DNA from 3 places in the Amycolatopsis sp. NPDC048633 genome. Region 3 is predicted to be linked to each of the others. Evidence: riboswitches for the same ligand, from Rfam matches in the RefSeq annotation. Region 3 holds a riboswitch; each other region holds the start of a gene.
The links. A riboswitch is a leader RNA that binds a small molecule or an ion and turns the genes downstream of it on or off. The one in region 3 is predicted to bind cobalamin.
Positions count from the first base shown of each region.

Region 1: another riboswitch for cobalamin. It lies ahead of AB0C38_RS08450 (hypothetical protein); the one in region 3 lies ahead of AB0C38_RS11365 (CoA-acylating methylmalonate-semialdehyde dehydrogenase).
Region 2: another riboswitch for cobalamin. It lies ahead of metE (5-methyltetrahydropteroyltriglutamate--homocysteine S-methyltransferase); the one in region 3 lies ahead of AB0C38_RS11365 (CoA-acylating methylmalonate-semialdehyde dehydrogenase).

Region 1 covers NZ_JBEZHS010000002.1:409,382-416,860, forward strand. The annotation lists gene AB0C38_RS08415 (hypothetical protein) at 1-1,714, opposite strand, end outside; gene AB0C38_RS08420 (phosphate transport system regulatory protein PhoU) at 1,965-2,558, shown strand; gene AB0C38_RS08425 (hypothetical protein) at 2,728-3,072, shown strand; gene AB0C38_RS08430 (hypothetical protein) at 3,125-3,349, shown strand; gene AB0C38_RS08435 (hypothetical protein) at 3,372-3,929, shown strand; gene AB0C38_RS08440 (dihydrofolate reductase) at 3,944-4,513, opposite strand; gene AB0C38_RS08445 (TetR family transcriptional regulator) at 4,596-5,168, shown strand; adenosylcobalamin (AdoCbl) riboswitch at 5,235-5,380, shown strand; gene AB0C38_RS08450 (hypothetical protein) at 5,494-7,479, shown strand, end outside.
Region 2 covers NZ_JBEZHS010000007.1:92,192-99,670, forward strand. The annotation lists gene AB0C38_RS16055 (ribonucleoside-diphosphate reductase subunit alpha) at 1-2,604, shown strand, start outside; gene AB0C38_RS16060 (ribonucleotide-diphosphate reductase subunit beta) at 2,619-3,692, shown strand; gene AB0C38_RS16065 (alpha/beta hydrolase) at 3,782-4,690, shown strand; cobalamin riboswitch at 4,694-4,896, shown strand; gene metE (5-methyltetrahydropteroyltriglutamate--homocysteine S-methyltransferase) at 4,994-7,234, shown strand; gene AB0C38_RS16075 (pyridoxamine 5'-phosphate oxidase family protein) at 7,272-7,479, opposite strand, start outside.
Region 3 covers NZ_JBEZHS010000004.1:125,146-132,624, forward strand. The annotation lists gene AB0C38_RS11345 (MmgE/PrpD family protein) at 1-997, opposite strand, end outside; gene AB0C38_RS11350 (3-hydroxybutyryl-CoA dehydrogenase) at 997-1,860, opposite strand; gene AB0C38_RS11355 (short-chain fatty acyl-CoA regulator family protein) at 1,991-3,391, shown strand; gene AB0C38_RS11360 (hypothetical protein) at 3,928-4,302, opposite strand; cobalamin riboswitch at 4,977-5,162, shown strand; gene AB0C38_RS11365 (CoA-acylating methylmalonate-semialdehyde dehydrogenase) at 5,309-6,808, shown strand; gene AB0C38_RS11370 (acyl-CoA dehydrogenase family protein) at 6,812-7,479, shown strand, end outside.

The sequences.
Region 1 (7,479 bases), on a different contig from region 3:
AGGCGATGGCGAGGGTGGCCAGACCCCAGAGGAGGGCTTGGAGTCCCCAGAGGACGACGGTGAAGGTCTGGCCCCAGCCGGTGGCGGTGTCGAGGTCGCAGCGGGCGCGCAGGCCGGTCGCGCCGAGCGGGAGACCGCGGTCGATGCCGAGGCCGATGAGCTCGACGGGGGAGCAGGGCGTTCCGGGAGCGTCGGGTTTCGCGGTGGCGGAAGGGACGCGTTCGGCGGCGTGGTGGCCGGGGCGGGTCGTGACGTGCCCCGCGACCATGCTGAGGGAGGCGGCGAGGGTGAGGACGACGGCGAGGACGAGAACGAGGCGGTGGGCACGGTAGCCGTAGCGGCCGAGCCAGCCCCAGAGCGCGTGTCGCCCGCGCGCGAGCCGGTTGCCCAGCGCCTCAGGGGCGCGGCGGCGGAGGTCGTGTTGCTGGGCGATCAGCACTTCGCGGGCATTGTTGTCGTGGCCGGCGGCGCGCTCGGTCGCGGCGAGCTGCTGGAAGGGCTGGGGCCAGTAGGTGGCGGTGTGGTGGACCAGCAGGTGCAGCCATTGACGCCACGATGTTTCGCGCAGGATGGGGTAGGTCAGTCCGTGGGCCGTGAAAGTGCGGTCGCTGTCCGGGCAGCCACGGCGGCTCACCCCCTCCAGACCGGACGGGCACACCACCGCCGACGGGAACAGCAACGCCCCGGTGATCTGCGCCTCGTGCATCACCAGGAGCGGACCTGAGCTGTTGTCCAGCCGGGACACCTGCAGGACGGCTTGGCCGCCGATGTGGGCGCCGAGCAGCCGGATCGCGCCGAGATCGCCGGCGCCGGTGATGGTGGCGTCACGCATGAACAGGCTGCTGTCGGTGCGGAGGTTGTCGGCGTCCAGTGCGGGGCCGGCGGTGTTGGTGATGGTGGCTCGATCGAGGCCGAGCTGACCGCCGACGTGGGCGCCGAGTAGCCGGACCGCGCCGAGATCGCCGCCGGTGATGGTGGCGTCGCGCATGAACAAGTTGCTGTCGGTGCGGAGGTTGTCGGCGTACAGAGCGGGGCCGGTGGTGTTGGTGATGGTCACGTGATCGAGGCCGAGCCCGCCGACGTGGGCGCCGATCAGCCGGATCGCGCCGAGTTCCCCGGCGCCGGTGATCGTGGCGTTCTCCATGGTCAGGTCGCCATCGGTGCGGAGGTCGTCGGCGTCCAGTGCGGGGCCGGTGGTGGCGGTGACGGTGGCTCGCTCGAGGCTCAGCTGGCCGCCGATCCGGGCGCCGCGCAGCCCGATCGCGCCGAGTTCCCCGGCGCCGGTGATGGTGGCGTCGCGCAGGAACAGGTGGCCGTCGGTGCGGAGGTCGTCGGCGTGCAGGTGGGTGAGCAGGCTGCCACCCAGGTTCAAGTCACGAAGGCGCGCGCACCGACAGATGATGCCGTCCGGTAGCGCACAGCGGTACAAGCCCAGACCGGTGACGGCGGCGACGTGATCGAGGTCGAGCTCGCCGACGACCCGCACGCCCACCAGCTGGACCCCGCGGGGGTCGAGGTCACCGTGCAGGCCGCGGAGCAGTTCGCGGAGCAGCTCGGCTCGTACCCGCAGCTCGGGGTCGTCGGTGACCGCCAGCTCCGCCACCGTCATCGTGGTGGCGGGTTCCACGACCTCCCCGCGGCGGGCGGTGTCGACCACCTGTCGCTCAACCTCGGTCAGGCCGGTCAGCACGGGCGAAGGCTGCGTATCGTCCACGCCCCCATTGTCGATTACGCACTACGGCAAGAGCGCTTTGCCCGTTGTTCCTCGGCCGCGTCTCTTGAAGTGGGCGCACAGAATGATGCGTAGAACGCAGGTCGCTCATCGGGATCCTTTTGTTCGGCGGACTCGGTGACCGAACGATGGCGCGGCCGACGTTGACGGGACGTTGATCCTGGCCGGGGCCGGCGTCGAATTCGCGTCAAGAGCCATGGACAGAGTTGTCCTCGGTGGACAGCGTGGGGACATGCGCACCGAACTCGGCCTGGCCACCGCGGACCTCCTGCAGCTGGTCCGCTCCACCGCGGCCTCGATGGAGCGGGCCACCGTGGCGCTGGAGGAGGCCGATGTCGCACTGGCCGACGAGATCGTGGCCGACTCGGTCCGGCTCGACCGCCGGCGCGAAGAGTTGGCGCGTACCGCTCCCGTGCTGCGAGCACCGGCCGTGACGGTGCTTGCGACGATCCACGCGTTGACCGAGTTGGAGCGGCTGAGCCTGCTCGCGCTCGCCGTCGCGCGGACGGTGCAGCGGTGCTACCCGCATCCGGTGCTGCCGCACGAGCTGATCCCGGACTTCGTCGAGATGGGGCGCATCGCGGTCTGGCTGGCGGAACTGACGGCCGGCGCCGGCGAGGTCCGTTCGCTGATCAGTCTCGAGGACGACCTCGACGATCTGCGCCGGATCCTGGCCGATGTCCGGAACCGGTGTGCCGGCGCGGCGGTGGCCGACGTCGTCCAGCTGAGCCGCCACTACGAGCGGTTCGCCGACCACGCGGTCCTGCTGGGCCGCCTGATGAAGTCCGCGGTCCCCCGCAGCCAGGCGGACGGGACGGCGGCCTGAGCGGGTCCGCGGACCGTCTGGGGGCGGACCGCGGACCCGCTCGGTTCACCTGGCCGGGTCCCGGAAATGTGCCCGCACCAACCCGGCCGTGGTGAGCACGAGCTTCGCGCCGTCGACGACGGGCAGCCGGCCCGGCACGGCCTGACGAGTGTTCCGGCATGATGAGCGGATGCCCCGTCGTGAGCTCCGCCCGCATCAGGTGTGGCTGATCGGCGTTCCGCTCAACCTGCTGCTGGCCATCCCGTGCGCCTACCCGGTCGCGTTCGCGATGCTGGGAACGCAGGTCCTCGCGGGTGAGCTCGGGTGGGGCACGATCGACCCCACCGTGGTCGACGACGGCGCGGGCTTCGTGATCGGGCTCGGCCTGGTCTCACTGGTATTCGCCGGACTGGTCGTGGCCGGCCTGAACGCCCTGTTCGCCTTCCGCGCACCGCAGCTCAAAGCGGGCCGTTACTGGCTCGTGGTGGCCCTGCTGGTCGTGGTTCCCGGCATCGTCCACTGGACCACCCGCTAGTGCTCTGTCCGGAGCCACGCCGGCCGCGCCCGGTGCACTGGCCGCCGCGGGCGTGCGCAGCGACGGCGACGGCGCTCTCGCGCACGGCGCCGAATCGTCCTCTTTGGACGGTGACGCGCTGGTGAGTCCCGACGTCGACGGCAAGAAGTCCGCGCTGCGCTGCCCCAGCCGCGACCCGGGCTGCCGTCACCACCGTGCCCACCTACTCCGCCGCGGCACCGCCGCACCCGCGCCGCGGACGTATTCTCCTTACGGCAGGCGGGTGATCGTCTGCTGACCCGAACCGATCGGACGCGGGCATGACCGGATACGGCCGGGACCGGGAACGCCGGCGGCGCACCCGCACGCTGCTCGCCGCCGGTTACCTCACGGCGTTGACGGCGCTGCTGGGCCTCAAGACCGGCTGGGTCCCGGCGGCGGCCGGCCTGCTCGGCCTCCTCGCGCTGGTGTACCTGGTGTTCTCGTTGATCGCGTGGCGGGACGCCCGCGCGGAGCGCCGACGACGCGCCGCGGGGGAGCCGCCGTCGTGGTCGGCTCAGCTGCCGGTGCAGGTCGCCCAGCTCCTCGGCGCCAAGGCGCCCGGCCGCCACGCCCGCCGCGCCGACGAGGTGGGCGAACTGCTGGGCCGGCTGTCCCTCCGAGACGGCGAACTGTGCTGGGAGCCGAGAAAAGCCGACCGCGAGCGTGGCGTCGGCCCGCTGACGTTCGACCGGTCGTGGACAGCGGAGGTCGTCCCGCTTCGGGGCCCGGCAAGCCAAGGCTGCCTGACGCTTACGTCCCCCGACGGCACAGCGGTGGACCTCTGGGTCCGCCACCCGGCCGACCTCCGCCAAGCCTTGACGGCGCTCGTCCGCTAGCTGGAGCTCGAACCTCAGGCCGGGTGGTAGGTGGTGACCGTGCCGCCGTGGCTGAACGTCCGGGTCTCCACCGGGGTGAACGGCCGCGGCCGGAACGGGCCGGTGAACGCCGGAAGGCCATAGCCCGCGACGACCGGGTAGCGCTTGAACACCAGTTCGTCGATCTCCGGCAGCAGTTCGCCCGCGAGCCGCGCGCCGCCGCAGAGCCAGATGTCCTCGCCGGGCTCCTCCTTGAGCCGGCGGACCGTGGCCACGGGGTCGGTGACCACCTTGAGCGCGGGGTCGGCGAGCTCCCCGAGCGTCGTCGACGCCACGTACTGCCGCAGGTGTGCGTAGGGGCTGGCGACACCGGCGTCGAGGGCCGGCTGGTAGGTGCCGCGACCCATGAACACGGTGTCGAACCGCCTGTTCGGCGCGCCGTCGAGGCCGATGTGCGGCCGGATGTGGCTCGGCATCGTCTCCGGGAACTCCGCCCGGAGGTACTCGACCATGTCCGGCGCCTCCGGGTAGAAGTCGACCTCGCCACCCGGCCCGGTGATGAACCCGTCGATCGAGACGGCGACGTAGTAGACGAGCTTGCGCATGCGACCCCCAGAATAACTTGATCTGTAGTACTTTACCTGTAGTGGTTAGACGGTAGCACTACAAGCGGAGTGGTTACAAGTGATGGCGCGACGCAACCCGGAACGACGGGCGGCCCTGCTCGACGCGGCGATCGAGGTCCTGGCGGCGGAAGGCGCGCGCGGGCTGACGTTCCGCGCGGTGGACCAGCGGGCCGCGGTGCCCACCGGCACCGCCTCCAACTACTTCGCCGGTCGCGAGGAGATCCTCACCGGCGCGGGGGAGCGCGTCTACGAACGGCTGGTGCCGGACGAGGCGACGCTGGCCGCCCCGTTCGACGGCCCGCGCGACCGCGCCCGCCTCGTCGAGCTGATGCACGAGTTGGTCGAGCGCGTGGCGGCGTTCCCGACGGGGTTCTTGGCCCTGCTGGAGCTGCGCCTGGAGGCGGCCCGCCGGCCGGAGCTGCGGGAGGTGCTGACGACGCGGATCCGCGCGGACCTCGACTTCAACGTGGAAAACCACCTGAAGACCGGCCTGCCGGGCGACGCGACGACGGTCAAGCTGCTGTGGCTGGCCCTGAACTGGCTGATCATCGAGCGGCTGACCTTGCCCGGCCTGCTCGACCCGGACGAGAGCACCGATCTCGTCGAGGCGCTCGTCGAACGGCTCACTGCGTAGTCGACGTGAGTTTGCCGTTCCCGTCCGGCTGAGCAGGTGTTACTGTCCGTCTGTTTGACCAGTACAACCTCATGATTTTCTGCCCGTGGCAGGGGAAGCCGGTCGAAGTCCGGCACTGTCGCGCAACCGTGGGTCACCTTGGGTGACGAGTCGGATTACCTCCTCGGGCAGGTGTTGTCGAACCGCTGTCGCGTAAACAGCGAGTGGACGCCCGGCCGTCGTGGCCGGTCTCTTCTCGGGGTGCGCGCCGGCGTCTGGGGAGAGGAAGGACCACTTGGCCGGCCCGCGCTTCGCCGCTTTGGTGTCCGCTGTCTTGATCGTTGCCGTGGGCTCGTCGACCCCGGCTTTCGCCGGCGAACTCGCGGCCTCGAAACCCACGTCGCAGTGGCTTTCTGCGCAGCTCTCGCCCGAGGGAACCCTGCAGAACCCGCTGGGCGGGGACCTGCCCGACCACGGCCTGATGATCGACACCCTGTTCGCGATGTACGCCTCCGGTGACGGAGCCTTGGCCGCACCGATCGTCGAGTACCTCGATCACCACGCCACCGACTACTACACCTGGGACGGCCTCGTCCCGGGACAGGGCTACGACGCGATCATCACCGGCGGCGCCGCGGCGAAGGTGCTGGTCGCCGCGGAAATCGCGGGACGCGATCCACGGGCGTTCGGCGGGCACGACATGGTCGCCGAAACCCTGGGCACGATCGCGCGCTCCGGCGTCGACAAGGGCCGGGTCAGCGACTACTCGAAGAACCCGGACTTCAAGGACTTCGTCAGCAACAACGCCAACATGTTCGGCCAGGCCCTGGCCGTGATCGGGCTGGCCGGCGTGGGCCTGACCGATCGGCTCGCGATCGACACGATGTTGAAGCAGCAGTGCTCGGAGGGCTACTTCCGGATCTTCTTCGGCCTCATCCCCACCACCGAGACCGGTGACCAGGTGACCCCCGACGGCCACAAGATCTCGACCTGCGACGAGGGCAAGCCGTTCGACCAGTCGGCGCCGGACGGCGACACCACCGGCATCGCGCTCTCGGCCATGCTCGCCGCGCGGGACGCCGGTGCGGCGAACCTCGAGGGGCCCATCACCAAGACCGTGAGGTGGCTGAAGGCGCACCAGACCGCGAGCGGCGGCTGGGGCGGCGGGGTCGGCACCGAAGCGCCCAACACCAACAGCACCGGCTTGATCGTGCAGGCGCTCGCCGACGCCGGATGCGTGGACGCCGCGATGGCCTCGGGGACCGCGTTTCTCAAGTCCGCCCAGGCGACGGCGGCCGACTCGGGCAACCGGCTCGGCGATCAGCTCGGCGCCATCGCCTACACCCCGGCCGAATACGAAGCGGCGCGCACGAACGGGATCGGCAGCCTCGACACCTGGATCCGCGCGAGCGCGCAGGCCTCGCTCGGCCTGGCCCAGGTCGGCTTCCACGACCTCACGCTGGGACACGCCGGAGCGCAGGGGCCACCGGACCCCGGCTGTCTTCCGCCACCGCCACCGCCCGGCGAAAAGCCCCCGGCGACGGGCAGTCCCGCCGTGAAGCCGCCGGTCAGCCAGAAGGCCGGCACCCCCGCGCTGCGGCCGGGTTCGCCGCGCGGCACCGTGGTGACGCCCGCCGGCGCGCCGGCGCAGGTCGCCGGGCCGACGCCGGCCGACCGGCTCGGCGGCTACCTCGCCGGGCAGCTCGTCGACAGCGACCACGTCGAGGTCAGCCAGGACGGCAAAACGTTCGTCGACTACGACCTCACCGCCGACCTCGTGCTCGCCCTGCGCACGCTGGGACAGCAGCCGGACGCGGTGGCCCGCGCGTCGCGGTTCCTGCTGAACCCGGACTCGATCAAGGCCTACGCCCACGGCGCGCCCTACGAATCCGGTGCGGCGTCGTATGCCGAGCCGTTGGCGAAGCTGCAGACCATCGCGCAGTTCCTGGCCGCGGGCGGGCAGGCTCCGGACGACCTCGCGCCGGTCACCGCCCAGCTGACCCAGGACCTCACCGCCCTGCGCACCCCGGCCGGCGAGTTCACCGACACCGGCGAATTCGCCGACGGAACACGATCCCTCCAGCGCCACGCGTGGGCGACCTTGGCGACAACCGCGGGTTCCGACCTCGCCGCCGCGAAGGCCGCGACCGGGGTGCTGGTCGCGCACCAGTGCGCCGACGGACTCTTCCCGGCGGCGTTCGTCCCGGAGCCGTGCGTCACCGGCGACCTGGCGGCGACCGCCGTCGCGGTTCAGGCGTTGAACGCCGAACCGCGCACTGCCGGCGCGTCAGTGAGTGCTGCCGTCGGGATGCCGGACAACGCGGCACCGGCC
Region 2 (7,479 bases), on a different contig from region 3:
GACGAGCGCATGAAGGCCCGCGAGGCCATCAAGCCCGCCGCCACCGAGGTCGCGCTGAACGTCAAGGGTGTCGACGGCATCCTCCGCCCGCTCGACTGGGCCCGCGTTTCCCACGTCGTGGGCGAGGCCGTCGCCGGCCTCGAAGACGTCAGCGCCGAGCCCGTGCTGGCCGAGGCCAAGCGCAACCTCTACGACGGCATCAGCGCCGACGAGCTGGCCCTGGCCCAGGTCCTGGCCGCCCGCGTGCTGGTCGAGCAGGAGCCGAACTACTCGTACGTCTCCGCCCGGCTGCTGCTGGACAAGCTGCGCGGCGAAGCGCTGAGCTACCTGGCGAAGAAGCCGCGCCTGGCCAGCCAGGACGAGATGGCGACCGAGTACCCGGCGTACTTCCGCGCCTACCTGCGCCGCGCCGTCGAGCTGGAGCTGGTCGACGGCGAGCTGCTGTCCTTCGACCTGGACAAGATCACCGCCGCGATCGAGGCCAAGCGTGACCTCGACTTCGGCTTCCTCGGCCTGCAGACCCTGTACGACCGGTACTTCCAGCACCACGACGGCACCCGCTTCGAGCTGCCGCAGGCGTTCTTCATGCGCGTCGCGATGGGCCTGGCGATCCGCGAGGACGACCGCGAAGCCCGCGCCATCGAGTTCTACGAGCTGCTCTCGACGTTCCACTTCATGGCCTCGACGCCGACGCTGTTCAACTCGGGCACCACCCGCGCGCAGCTGTCGTCCTGCTTCCTGACCACGGTGGACGACGACCTGGACTCGATCTTCCAGGCCTACAAGAACAACGCGCTGCTGGCGAAGTACTCGGGCGGCCTCGGCAACGACTGGACCCCGGTCCGCGGCCTCGGCGCCCACATCAAGGGCACCAACGGCCAGTCGCAGGGTGTCGTGCCGTTCCTCAAGATCGCCAACGACACCGCGGTCGCCGTCAACCAGGGCGGCAAGCGCAAGGGCGCGGCCTGCGCGTACCTCGAGACGTGGCACGTGGACATCGAGGAGTTCCTCGACCTGCGCAAGAACACCGGTGACGACCGCCGGCGCACCCACGACATGAACACCGCGAACTGGGTGCCCGACGAGTTCCTCCGCCGCGTCGAGGCCAACGCCGAGTGGACGTTGTTCTCGCCGAACGAGACCCCGGACCTGCACGACCTCTACGGCAACGAGTTCTCCGCCCGCTACCGCGAGTACGAGGCGATGGCCGACCGCGGCGAGATCAAGGTCTTCCGCCGGATCCGCGCGGTCGACCTGTGGCGGCGCATGCTGACCATGCTGTTCGAGACCGGCCACCCGTGGATCACGTTCAAGGACCCGTGCAACCTGCGCTCGCCGCAGCAGCACGTCGGCGTCGTGCACTCGTCCAACCTGTGCACCGAGATCACGCTGAACACCACCACCGACGAGGTCGCGGTCTGCAACCTCGGCTCGGTGAACCTGCTCAAGCACGTCACGCCGTCCGGTTTGGACACCGCGCGCCTCGAGAAGACCGTGCGCACGGCCGTCCGCATGCTGGACAACGTGATCGACATCAACTTCTACACGATCCCGGAGGCGCGCCGCTCCAACCTGCGCCACCGCCCGGTCGGCCTGGGCATCATGGGCTTCCAGGACGCGCTGTTCGAGATCGGCGTCCCGTTCGCCTCCGCCGAGGCCGTGAAGTTCGCCGACGTCTCCATGGAACACGTGTCCTACTACGCGATCTCGGCGTCGACCGACCTCGCCGAGGAGCGCGGGCAGTACCAGACGTTCGAGGGTTCGCTGTGGAGCAAGGGCATCCTGCCGATCGACTCGATGCAGCTGCTCATCGACGCCCGCCAGGGTGACGGCCTCGACGTCGACACCTCGTCGACGCTGGACTGGGCGCCGCTGCGCGAGCGCGTCAAGACCGTCGGCATGCGCAACTCCAACGTGATGGCGATCGCGCCGACCGCGACGATCTCCAACATCTCCGGGGTCGGCCAGTCGATCGAGCCGCTGTTCCAGAACCTGTTCGTCAAGTCGAACATGTCCGGCGACTTCACCGTCGTCAACCCGCACCTGGTCAAGAGCCTCAAGGCCCGCGGCCTGTGGGACGAGGTCATGGTCAGCGACCTCAAGTACTTCGACGGCAGCCTCGGCCAGATCGACCGCGTGCCGGACGACCTCAAGGCGCTGTACGCGACGGCGTTCGAGATCGAGTCGAAGTGGATCGTCGACGCCGGTTCGGTGCGCCAGAAGTGGATCGACCAGGCGCAGTCGCTGAACCTGTACATCGCGGCGCCGAGCGGCCGCAAGCTCGACGAGCTGTACCGCTACGCGTGGCACAAGGGCCTCAAGACCACGTACTACCTGCGGGCGCAGTCCGCGACGCACGTGGAGAAGAGCACCCTGCGCGGCACCGACGGCAAGCTGAACGCCGTCTCGGCCACCTCGGCTCCGGCGGCCCCCGCCGCCGCTCCGGCCCCGGCACCGGCACCCTCGGCTTCGGTTCCGGCCGTGCCGGTGACCCCGGCTCCGAAGCCGGAGTCCCAGGAGCTGCCGAAGACCGACGTCGACTTCGTCGCCACCGAAGGCGCCGCCTGCCGCATCGACGACCCCGACTGCGAAGCCTGCCAGTAAGGAACCCCTGAGACATGACCAACGTGGAGACGACCGGCGCCACCGGCCTCGGTGAGATCGAGGTCGGGGCCGCCCGGATCAACGTCGACGACAAGCGCATGATCAACGCGCGCGCCGACGTCAACCAGCTGCTGCCGATGAAGTACACCTGGGCCTGGGAGAAGTACCTGGCCGGCTGCAACAACCACTGGATGCCGACCGAGGTCGCCATGCAGGCCGACATCGCGCTGTGGAAGTCGAAGGACGGCCTCACCGAGGACGAGCGGCAGATGCTCAAGCGCAACCTGGGCTTCTTCGCGACCGCGGAGTCCTTGGTGGCCAACAACATCGTGCTCGCGGTGTACCGGCAGATCACGAACCCCGAGTGCCGCCAGTACCTGCTGCGCCAGGCGTTCGAGGAGGCCGTGCACACGCACACCTTCCAGTACATCTGCGAGAGCCTCGGCCTGGTCGAGGGCGAGCTGTTCAACATGTACCGCGAGGTCCCGTCCATTTCGGACAAGGACGCGTGGGCGCTGAAGTACACGCAGCACCTGGAGGACCCGGACTTCGAGACCGGGACGCCGGAGGCCGACACGGCGTTCCTGCGTGACCTCGTCGCGTTCTACGTGATCTTCGAAGGCATGTGGTTCTACACCGGCTTCGCGCAGATCCTCTCGCTCGGCCGCCGCAACAAGATGGTCGGCATCGCCGAGCAGTACCAGTACATCCTGCGCGACGAGTCGATCCACCTGAACTTCGGCATCGACTGCATCAACCAGATCAAGATCGAGAACCCGCACCTGTGGACGCCCGAGTTCCAGGAAGAGGTCCGCGGGATGCTCAAGGACGCGTGCGAGCTGGAGGTCGCGTACGCACGCGACACCATGCCGCGCGGCATGCTCGGCCTGTCGGCGCAGCTGTGCGAGCAGTACATGCACTTCATCACCGACCGGCGCGCGCAGCAGATCGGCCTCCAGCCGATCTTCGGCGAGACCGAGAACCCGTTTCCGTGGATGTCCGAGGCGATGGACCTGAAGAAGGAGAAGAACTTCTTCGAGACCCGCGTCATCGAGTACCAGTCAGGCGGCGCGCTCGACTGGGACTGATCTCCCTCCGGGTTCCTGCCTGGGAACGATTCTTCCCAGGCAGGAACCCGCCGCTTTTCCCGGGCACATCGCGGGTCGATGGTGGAGCCATGACCACCACCGTCACCTTCACCAGCGCCGGCCTCGACATAGCCGCGCACCTCTACGTTCCCGACGACGCCGACGGCCGGGCCCTCGTGGTCGGCCACCCTGGCACCGGCGTCAAGGAACAGACCTCCGGCACCTACGCAAGTCTGCTGGCCGAGCAGGGTTTCGTGACCCTCGCCTTCGACGCCGCATACCAGGGCGAGTCCGGCGGCCTGCCGCGCGGCCTGGAGGATCCCGCCCAGCGGATCGAGGACTTCAAGGCCGCCGTCTCCTTCCTCACCACCCGGCCCGAGGTCGACGCCGGCCGGATCGGCCTGCTGGGCATCTGCGCCTCCGGCGGCTACTCGCTCGCCGCCACCGGCGGTGACCACCGGGTCAAGGCCGTCGCGACCGTGTGCACCGCCGAACCCGCCCGCCAGTTCCGCTACGGCGCCGACGGCACCCAGGACCCGGCCGTCTTCCAGGGCCTGCTCGACACCGCCGCCCAGGCCCGGACGACCGCCGCCCGCGGCGAAGACCCCGGCGTGCTGACCCTGTTCCCCGAGACCGCCGCACAGGCCGGTGCGCTCGGTGGCGAGCACGGCATCGAAGGCTGGGAGTACTATTGCGGCCCCCGCGGCTACCACGAACGCTCGGCGAAGTTCCTCACCTGGGATAGCGTCGACAAGATGGCTTCGAGTGACGTCTTCCACGCCGTCCCGCTGATCGGCCCGCGCCCGATCCTGCAGGTCCTCGGCGAGCGCGCCGTCACCGCCTGGATGGGCCTGGAAGCCCACCGGCGCGCCACCGGCCCCGCGGAGATCCACTGGATCGAGGGCGCCAGCCACGTCGACCTCTACGACAAGCGCGAGTACGTCGATCTCGCTGTCGGCAAGCTCACCGACTTCTTCACCGTCAACCTGGACAAGTGACCTAGACTCGGACTCGCCACTGGTTCCCCGGGGTTCGCCCCGGGGAGGCAACAGGGAACCCGGCGCGAATCCGGGACTGCCCCGCAGCGGTGAGTGGGAACGAAAGCCGTCAAGAAGCACTGAGCGCGAGCTTGGGAAGCGACGGCCGGTAGGACTGCGCAGTGCGCCCACGAGTCCGAAGACCTGCCCGTGGTGCGTGCGCCGACGGCGTGCGCGAGTCCGGGCCTCGCGGGATGGGCACGACCGAAACGCTCGCCTTCGCGCGCGTCCGGACTCTTCGGACTAGCTCGCGAGGAGAGAGCTGTGACCATCGGCACCACTGTGCTGGGCTACCCCCGGATCGGCCCGGACCGGGAGCTCAAGCGCGCTCTGGAACGCTATTGGGCGGGCAAGATCGACGAAGCCGCCTTGCTGGCCGTCGGCCGCGAACTGCGTCAGCGGACCTGGCTGGAACTGCGGGACGCCGGGCTGGACTCGGTCCCGTCCAACACGTTCTCGCACTACGACCAGGTGCTCGACACCGCCGAGCTGTTCGGCGCGCTGCCCGCTCGGCCCGGTCTTTCGCCGCTCGACACGTACTTCGCCGCCGCTCGGGGCGTCCAGGACGCGCCGGCGCTCGAGATGACCAAATGGTTCGACACCAACTACCACTACATCGTCCCCGAACTGGGGCCGGACACCGAGTTCACCCTCGCCGGGACCAAGCCCCTCGACGAATACCGGGAAGCTCGTGCGCTCGGCATCGAGACGCGGCCGGTGCTGGTCGGGCCGGTGACGTTCCTGCTGCTGAGCAAGGGCACCGACGGGTTCCGCCCCTTGGACCTGCTCGACACCCTGCTCCCCCGCTACGCCGAACTGCTGGCGCGGCTGCACGACGAAGGTGTCGAGTGGGTGCAGCTCGACGAGCCCGCGTTCGCCGCCGACCGCACCGAGGCCGAGCTGAACGCGCTGATCCGCGCGTACCACTGGCTCGGCAAGGCGGCCGCCCGGCCGAAGCTGCTGGTCGCCGGGTACTTCGGCGGACTCGGCCGCGGCCTCGGCGCGCTGGCCCGCTCCCCCATCGACGCGCTGGCCGTCGACCTGGTCACCGACGAGTCCTTTGTGGACGCAGTCGCCGCCGAACCGGCGTTGCGGGACAAGGAGGTGCTGGCCGGGGTCGTCGACGGGCGCAACGTCTGGCGGACCGACCCGCAGCGCGCGCTGAGCCGGGCCGCGACCCTGCTCGGCGTCGCGAAGTCGGTCAGCGTGTCGACGTCGTGCTCGCTGCTGCACGTGCCCTACGACGTCGCGCGGGAGGACCTGCACCCGCGGCTCGCGGGGTGGCTCTCGTTCGCGCGGCAGAAGGTCGACGAGGTCGTGCTGCTCGGTCGCGCCCTGCGCGGGGAGGACGCGGACCTGGCCGGCGCGCGTGCCGCCGTCGCCGATCGCGCCTCGGCGGCCGAACTGGCCGACTCCGGCGTCCGCGCCCGGCTGGCCGCGCTTCCGGACGTCGCCCGGGCGCCGTATGCGGAGCGGGCAGCGGCTCAGCAGGCCGCGCTGGGTCTCCCGCCGCTGCCGACCACGACGATCGGCTCGTTCCCGCAGACCCTGGAGGTCCGCAAGGCGCGGGCGGCGCACCGCGCGGGCACGCTCGACGACGCGGGCTACGCCGCCGCGATGCGTTCGGAGGTGCAGCGGGTCGTCCGGCTGCAGGAGGAGCTGGGCCTCGACGTCCTCGTGCACGGCGAGCCGGAGCGCAACGACATGGTGCAGTACTTCGCCGAGCAGCTGACCGGTTTCGCGGCGACCGCGCACGGCTGGGTGCAGTCCTACGGCTCCCGCTGCGTCCGCCCGCCGATCCTCTACGGCGACGTCTCGCGGCCGGCGCCGATGACGGTCGAGTGGGCGCGGTACGCCCAGAGCCTGACCGCGAAGCCGGTCAAGGGCATGCTGACGGGCCCGGTGACGATCCTGGCGTGGTCGTTCGTCCGCGACGACCAGCCCCTCGGCGAGACGGCGCGGCAGGTGGCGCTGGCGATCCGCGACGAGGTGCACGACCTGGAGGCGGCGGGTATCCGCGTCGTCCAGGTCGACGAGCCGGCGCTGCGGGAGCTGCTGCCGCTGCGGTCCCGCGCGCATCGGGCGTACTTCGACTGGGCGGTGTCGGCGTTCCGGCTGGCGACGTCCGGGATCGCCGACGCGACGCAGATCCACACGCACATGTGCTACTCGGAGTTCGGGGAAGTGCTCCCGGCGATCGACGCGCTGGACGCGGACGTCACGTCGATCGAGGCGGCGCGTTCGAAGATGGAGGTGCTCACGGACCTGAACGCGGGCGGCTTCGGCCGCGGCGTCGGGCCGGGGGTGTACGACATCCATTCTCCGCGAGTGCCTTCGTCGTCCGAAGTGGCTTCGTTGCTACGGACGGCGGTGGGCGCGGTGCCGGCTTCGCGGGTGTGGGTGAACCCGGACTGCGGGCTGAAGACCCGCGGGTATGCGGAGGTCGAGCCGGCGCTGCGGAACCTGGTCGAAGCGGCCCGGGAGGTGCGCGCCGAGCTGGGTTGAGGCGAACGCCCCGGGCGGTGCGCCCGCCCGGGGCCGTTCAGTAGGCGTAGCGGTGCACGGTTTCCGGGTGCAGGACCAGCCGAACCTGGTCCGTGGCCAGGATTCCCTTGAGGTCGGCCGCTCGGGCCGGGTCGTCGAGGTCCCAGTAGCGAGCGGCCAGGCGCGCGGCGAGGTCATGCGCGCCGTCGGGTTCCACCGTGACGCGGCCGGCGGCCGAAACCCACCGCTCGCGTTCGCCCACCGGC
Region 3 (7,479 bases):
GCGGGTCGTTCGCGCCGGAGCCGATGACGTAGTGGGTGTGGTGGCTGGTGTGGATGACGATCTTCTCGACCTTGCCGGTCTCGCCGATCCGCGGCCCGAGCCGCCGGGCCAGGTCGATCAGTGCCTGGCTCTGGTACTCCGCCGAGTGTTCCTTGGTGTAGGTGTCCAAAATGGACCGCTTTGCCTCGCCTGGCGCGGGCAGCGGGACGGTGTAGCTCGCCGACGGGCCGCTCAGCAGCCACGCGATGAAGCCGTCCTCACCTTCGTAGATCGGGCTCGGTGCGCCTTCGCCGCGCATGACGCGGTCGACGGCTTCGATCGCGGCCTTCCCCGCGAACGCGGGCGCGTAGGCCTTCCACGACGAGATCTCGCCCTTGCGGGACTGCCGCGTGGTGGTCGTCGTGTGCAGGGCCTGGCCGATGGCCTGGTACACCGTCGCGGTGTCGAGGCCGAGCAGCGCGCCGAGGCCCCCCGCGACGGACGGGCCGAGGTGGGCGATGTGGTCGATCTTGTGCTCGTGCAGGCAGATCCCGCGCACCAGGTCGACCTGCAGCTCGTAACCGGCGGCGATGCCGCGGACCAGGTCGGCGCCGGTGCGGCCGGTGTGCTGGGCGACGGCGAGGATCGGCGGGATGTTGTCTCCGGGATGCGAGTAGTCCGCGGCCAGGAACGTGTCGTGGTAGTCCAGCTCGCGCACGGCGACGCCGTTGGCCCAGGCCGCCCACTCCGGCGAGAACCGGCCGGGGACACCGAACACCGTCGCGCCGGGCGTGGTGGGGTGCGCGAGGGCCTGGTCACGGGCCGCCGAGACCGGGCGCCGGGACAACGACGCGGCGGCCACCGAAGCGTTGTCGATGACGCGGTTGATCACCATCTCGGTGACCTCGGGCGCCACCGGCACCGGGTCGGTCGCGACGGCCGCCAGCTTCCAGGCCAGCTGCTCCTCGCGCGGCAACGCTTCGGCGGAACGGTAGGTGCGGACGGTGTGGTCGATCATCACTTTCCCTCGTGGACGTAGAACCCGCGGCCGGCCTTCTTGCCGAGCAGACCGGCGTCGACCATGCGCAGCAACAGCGGCGGCGGGGCGTACAAGGCTTCCTTGAACTCGGCGTAGAGCGATTCGGCGATGGCCGCGACGGTGTCGAGGCCGATGAGGTCGGTCAGCCGCAGCGGGCCCATCGGGTGCGCGGTGCCCAGCTCCATCCCGCGGTCGACGTCGGCGGCGGACGCGAAGCCGGACTCGACCATGCGGATCGCCGAGAGCAGGTAGGGCACCAGCAGGGCGTTGACGACGAACCCGGCGCGGTCGGCCGCGCCGATCGTCGTCTTGCCGAGCACGTCGGTGGCGAACCGCTGCGCGCGGTCCACCGTCGCGGGGGCGGTGAGCAGCGAGCCGACCACCTCGACCAGCGGCAGCACCGGCACCGGGTTGAAGAAGTGCAGGCCGACGACCTGCCCGGCCCGGCCGGTGGCCATCCCGAGCCGCATGATCGGAATCGACGAGGTGTTGGACGCCAGGATCGCGTCCGGATCCTCGACCACCTTGTCCAGGGTCGCGAACAGCTCGGTCTTGACCTGCTCGTCCTCCGCGACCGCTTCGACGACCAGCTGGCGGTCGGCGAGGTCGCCGAGGTCGGTGGTGAACCGCAGCCGCCAGGACGCCTGCTCGGCGGCCGCGCGGTCCAGCTTGCCCGCACGGACCGCTCGGTCGAGGGACGCGAGGATCCGGGCGCGACCGGCGTCGGCCGACGGCGTGTCCTGCTCGCAGACCAGCACGTCCAGGCCGGCGCGGGCGCAGACCTCGGCGATGCCCGCCCCCATCTGTCCCGCGCCGACGACGGCCACTCGTGCGATGTTCATCCGGCCTCCTGTGAACCTTGTGGTGCGCTGTGTTCAGCGTGGCATCGCGATAGTCAGTGAGCGAGCCTTGCGGACTGTGAAGTCTTGTGAACGTTTTGAGGCGATCTGTAAAAGTTGTTAAAGTTTGCCTGTGGAGAAGATGTTCGCCGGAGCCCGGCTGCGGCAGCTGCGCGAGGACCGGTCGATGACCCAGTCCGACCTCGCCCGCCTGCTGGAGATCTCGCCGAGTTACGTGAACCAGCTCGAGCACAACGGCCGCCCCCTGACCCTGCCCGTGCTGCTGCGGCTGACCGAGCACTTCGGGGTGGACGCGGAGTTCTTCGCCGCGCAGGACACCGCGCGGCTGGTCGCGGACGTGCGGGAGGTCTTCGCCGACGACACCGTGGACGGCGTCATCTCCGCCGGCCAGGTCGACGAGCTGACCACGCAGCTGCCCGACGTCGCCCGCACGCTGGTCTCGCTGCACCGGCGCTACCGCGAAGCGGTGGAGAACATCGCGACCCTGGTGTCCGAGCAGGGCCTCGACCGGACCGCGGCGCAGCAGCCGCACGAGGAGATCCGCGACTGGTTCTACCGACGCCGCAACTACGTCGCCGAGCTCGACGAACCCGCCGAGAAACTGGCCGCCGAGCTCCGGCTCGTCCCCGGTGAAGTGCGCGCCGGCCTGGCCGCGGGCCTGCGGGACCGCCACGGCGTCGAGGTCGCGGCCGCGCCGATCGGCGCCGACCAGCACCGCTTCGACCCCGGCTCGCGCGCGTTGCACCTGTCCCCCGCGCTTCGGCCCGGCCAGGCGGCGTTCCGACTCGCCTCGGAACTGGCGATGCTGGAAGCGGGCGACACGATCGACCGGCTGGTCGGCGACGGTTCGTTCAGCGGCGAGACCGCGCGGCGGCTGGCCCGGATCGGCCTGGCCAACTACTTCGCCGGCGCGCTGGTGCTGCCCTACCGGGTCTTTCTCGGCGCGGCCGAGCGCTACCGCTACGACATCACGCGGCTGTCGGATCACTTCGGCGTCGGGTTCGAGACGATCTGCCACCGGCTCTCGACCCTGCAGCGGCGGGGCACGCGCGGCGTGCCGTTCTCGTTCGTGCGCGTCGACCGGGCGGGCAACATCTCCAAACGCCAGTCGGCGACCGGGTTCCACTTCTCCCGCGTCGGCGGTTCATGTCCACTGTGGATCGTCTATGAGGCGTTCAGCTCACCGGGCCGGATCGTCACGCAGGTCGCCGAGCTGCCGGACGGCAAGAAGTACTTCTGGCTCGCGCGGACGGTGAACCGCACCGTCGGCGGCCACGGCGACCCGGGCAAGACGTTCGCGATCGGCCTGGGCTGCGAACTGCGGCACGCCCGCCGGCTGATCTACTCCGACGGCCTCGCGCTCGGCGCGGACGCGGCGGTGACGCCGATCGGGATGGGCTGCAAGGTGTGCGAGCGGCCGGCGTGCCCGCAGCGGGCGTTCCCCGCCATCGGCAAGACCCTGCGAGTGGACGAGCACAGCAGCAGCCTGCTCCCCTACCCACCGCTCGAGTGAGACCCGAGCACAGTCGACATAGTAGGACCTCCTATATCAACTTCCCGCGATGATTCCCCTGTGGAAGACCGCGTGCGGCAAAAGCTTCGTGCTCAAAACGTTCGAACGCGACCCGCATGGTCGCGATGCCCGACGCCGAGCTGAACCCGATTCTCGACGCCTCATCGGCGCCAGCTACGACTCCGCGGACGGGCGCTGCGTCGCCATCTCCGTCGCCGTCCCGGTGGCGAAGCCACCGCGGAACTGGTCGTCGGCGGCCGTGATCTCACCGTGTCCGGTCACGAAAATGGCTTCTTCCTCGACAGATGCCTGTAAGACCGCGTCACCCCGGACATACGGCGCGTTCGTGACCCACGCCGGGTTCAGCGGAAGTCGCGAGTCGCACCATCCGCAACATCGGCGAAGGTCAGGCCACTCCAGAAATACGCAGCAGCTACACGTTTGCGGAGTTCGTACCAGGCGAGGACGAGTACGGCCCGGACAAGTGCGGTGGCGCCACGCTGGGCGAGGGCGCCGCCACACCGTCCGAACTGCGGTCAGGGCAGGTTGAACCACGCGGAGACCGGATCACCCGTGCGCTTCCACGTGACTCCGAAGCGCACGACCGGGTTGCTCGCGGTACCCGGGATCACCGCGCTGCACCCAGAGTCGCTGCCGTTGGCGTCGTCGACGTACCAGCTCACCCCGTTGCGCAGGACGTAGGTGGTGCGGAACCCATAGCCGTCGCTCTTGGTGTCGCAGGCATAGACCCGCGTGCGGTTGTCGGTGACACCGCCGTAGCCGCACCGGCCGTTGCAGTTGTTGATCGAGCCAATGTAGTCCTGTGCCGATGCCGCGGGCGCGACGGCCACCGCCGCACCGATCGCCAGCAGCACCGCAGCCGGGCCGACCCACATCCTGGTCTTCCGCATGGTCCCCTCCTCCTTCGATCACGGCCCCGGTCGGAGTCCGCGTCCGAACACGTGCCGAGATCGACGACGGTTTAGCCGGATGTCGGCCGTGTCCAAGCTGTGATCATCTGGCAAGCAGCGCCGAGCACGCAGTGGCTCATTCGAAACTGGACGGTCAGGGCGGATTGCCCTTTCGGGAGAATGTCAGGGCTGACGTGGTGTTCCAGGTCCGCGCGCGAAGCCTGTGCGAGTGTATGAAACTGTCGGCATCTCTCTGTTTCAAGAAGTTTGCGCGCAATACAGCCCGGTTCGCGTCTTTACTGGATGATCTTCCGCTGCTCAGCTGCGCAGACCTGTACACCGTCAGCGATGGGACCGGATCCAGGTAAGCGAGGGGCTCGCTTCAGGAGATTCGGGCTGATTCACGTTCGCTGAGGTTGGTGGACGGCGGTGTGCCCCGCGCATCCGGGCAGAGCGGTGCCGACCGAGAATCCTACGGCGCCGCCGTACCCCGGCGCCCGTGTGGGCGACTCGGACACCGCTGTCCAGCTCGTGCTCGAACTCGGCCATCCGACCTCCCGAGCAAGGGTACTGAGGCGCCGACGCTATCGACACACTCGCCACCGCGCCATCCGGAGTCGGACGAAACCGGACCCGCCTCTATCCGGGTGAGACCCCGGGCACAGTCGACATAGTAGGACTACCTACTTTATGGTGTCCTCAGGTCTGCGGTGCAGGGAAGCCGGTGCGAATCCGGCGCGGTCCCGCCACTGTGACCGGGGAGCGACGCCCCACCTGAGTTGGCCACTGGCGCAAGCCGGGAAGGCCGGGGCGGCGTGGATCCGGGAGCCAGGATACCGGCCGCAGGCATTCGTGTTCGTCCACGAGGATGGAGCTGAACGCATGCGGATTCTTCCTGCCTGCGCGAAAACCGGCGACCCGCCGCGGTAGTTCAGCCTGCCCGAAATCCCGGCCACGACCCGTGCGCCCGGGCAGTCCGTCCTGCGCTACTCGCGAAAGGCGTGCCATGACCACCGAACTCACCCACTTCGTCGGCGGCAAACCGGTTCCCGGCACCTCGGGCCGTTACGCCGACGTCTTCGACCCCAGCACCGGCGCCGTCCAGGCCCGGGTCCCCCTCGCTTCCGCCGACGAGGTCGCCGAGGCGGTCGGCGTCGCGGCCGACGCCCAACGAGAGTGGGCGCGCTGGAACCCGCAGCGCCGCGCCCGCGTGCTGATGAAGTTCGTCGACCTCGTCCGGTCCGAAGAGGACAGTCTCGCCCGGCTGCTGTCGTCCGAGCACGGCAAGACCGTCGCCGACGCGCGCGGCGACATCCAGCGCGGTCTCGAGGTCGTCGAGTTCGCCATCGGCATCCCGCACCTGCTCAAGGGCGAGTTCAGCGACTCCGCCGGCACTGGCATCGACGTCTACTCGATGCGCCAGCCCCTCGGCGTCGTCGCCGGGATCACGCCGTTCAACTTCCCCGCGATGATTCCCCTGTGGAAGGCCGCGCCCGCCATCGCCTGCGGCAACAGCTTCGTGCTCAAACCGTCCGAACGCGACCCCTCGGTGCCGCTGCGGCTGGCCGAGCTGTTCCTCGAAGCGGGCCTGCCGCCAGGGGTGTTCCAGGTGGTCAACGGCGACAAGGAAGCCGTCGACGCGCTGCTCACCGACCCCCGCGTCGAGGCGGTCGGGTTCGTCGGGTCGTCGTCGATCGCCGAGTACATCTACACGACCGCGGCCGCGCACGGGAAGCGCGCGCAGTGCTTCGGCGGCGCGAAGAACCACATGATCGTCATGCCCGACGCCGACCTCAACCAGGTCGTCGACGCCCTCATCGGCGCCGGCTACGGCTCCGCGGGCGAGCGCTGCATGGCCATCTCCGTCGCCGTCCCGGTCGGCGAAGCCACCGCCGACGCGCTGGTCGAGAAGCTCACCGAACGCGTGAAGACGCTGAAGGTCGGCGCCTCGCTCGACGAGAACGCCGACTTCGGGCCCCTCGTCACCGCCGAAGCCGTCCAGCGGGTCCGCGACTACATCGACGTCGGCCTCGCCGAAGGCGCGGAACTGGTAGTCGACGGCCGCGACCTCACCGTCCCCGGGCACGAGAACGGCTTCTTCCTCGGCGGCTGCCTCTTCGACCGCGTCACCGCGGACATGCGGATCTACCGCGAGGAGATCTTCGGCCCGGTCCTGTCGATCGTGCGCGCGGCCGACTACGAGGAGGCGCTGCGCCTGCCGAGCGAGCACGAGTACGGCAACGGCGTCGCGATCTACACCCGCGACGGCGACACCGCCCGCGACTTCACCGCCCGCGTCAACACCGGCATGGTCGGCGTCAACGTGCCGATCCCGGTCCCGATCGCCTACCACACCTTCGGCGGCTGGAAGCGCTCCGGCTTCGGCGACCTCAACCAGCACGGCCCCGACTCCATCCGGTTCTACACCAAGACCAAGACCGTCACCTCCCGCTGGACGTCCGGGATCAAGGAAGACGCCTCCTTCGTCATCCCGACGATGGACTGAGCCATGCGACTCACCGACGAACAACGCGCGCTGCGCGAGACGGCCGCGGACTTCGCGGCCGAACACCTGGCGCCCCACGCGGTCGAATGGGACCAGGCCAAGCACTTCCCCGTCGACGTCCTGCGCAAGGCCGCGCAACTCGGTCTCGGCGGGCTGTACCTGCCCGAGGACGTCGGCGGTTCGGCACTCGGCCGCCTAGACGGGGTGCTGGTGTTCGAAGCGCTGGCGACCGGCTGCCCGTCGATCGCCGCGTACGTCTCGATCCACAACATGGTCGCCACCATGATCGACCGGTTCGGCGACGACGCCCAGCGGTACCGGTACCTGCCGCGGATGTCCACGATGGACGCTCTCGGCAGCTACTGCCTCACCGAGCCCGACGCCGGCTCGGACGCGGCTGCTTTGTCGACCTGCGCTCGACGAGACGGCGACGACTACGTCCTGGACGGCGTCAAGCAGTTCATCTCCGGCGCTGGCACGTCCGAGGTGTACGTCGTGCTCGCCCGCACCGGCGGCCCCGGTGCGCGAGGCATCTCGGCGTTCATCGTCGAGCGGGATACACCGGGTGTCTCGTTCGGCCCGAACGAGGTCAAGATGGGCTGGAACGCCCAGCCGACCCGCCAGGTTATCTTCGACAACGCCCGCGTCCCGGCTTCCGCGCTGCTCGGCGG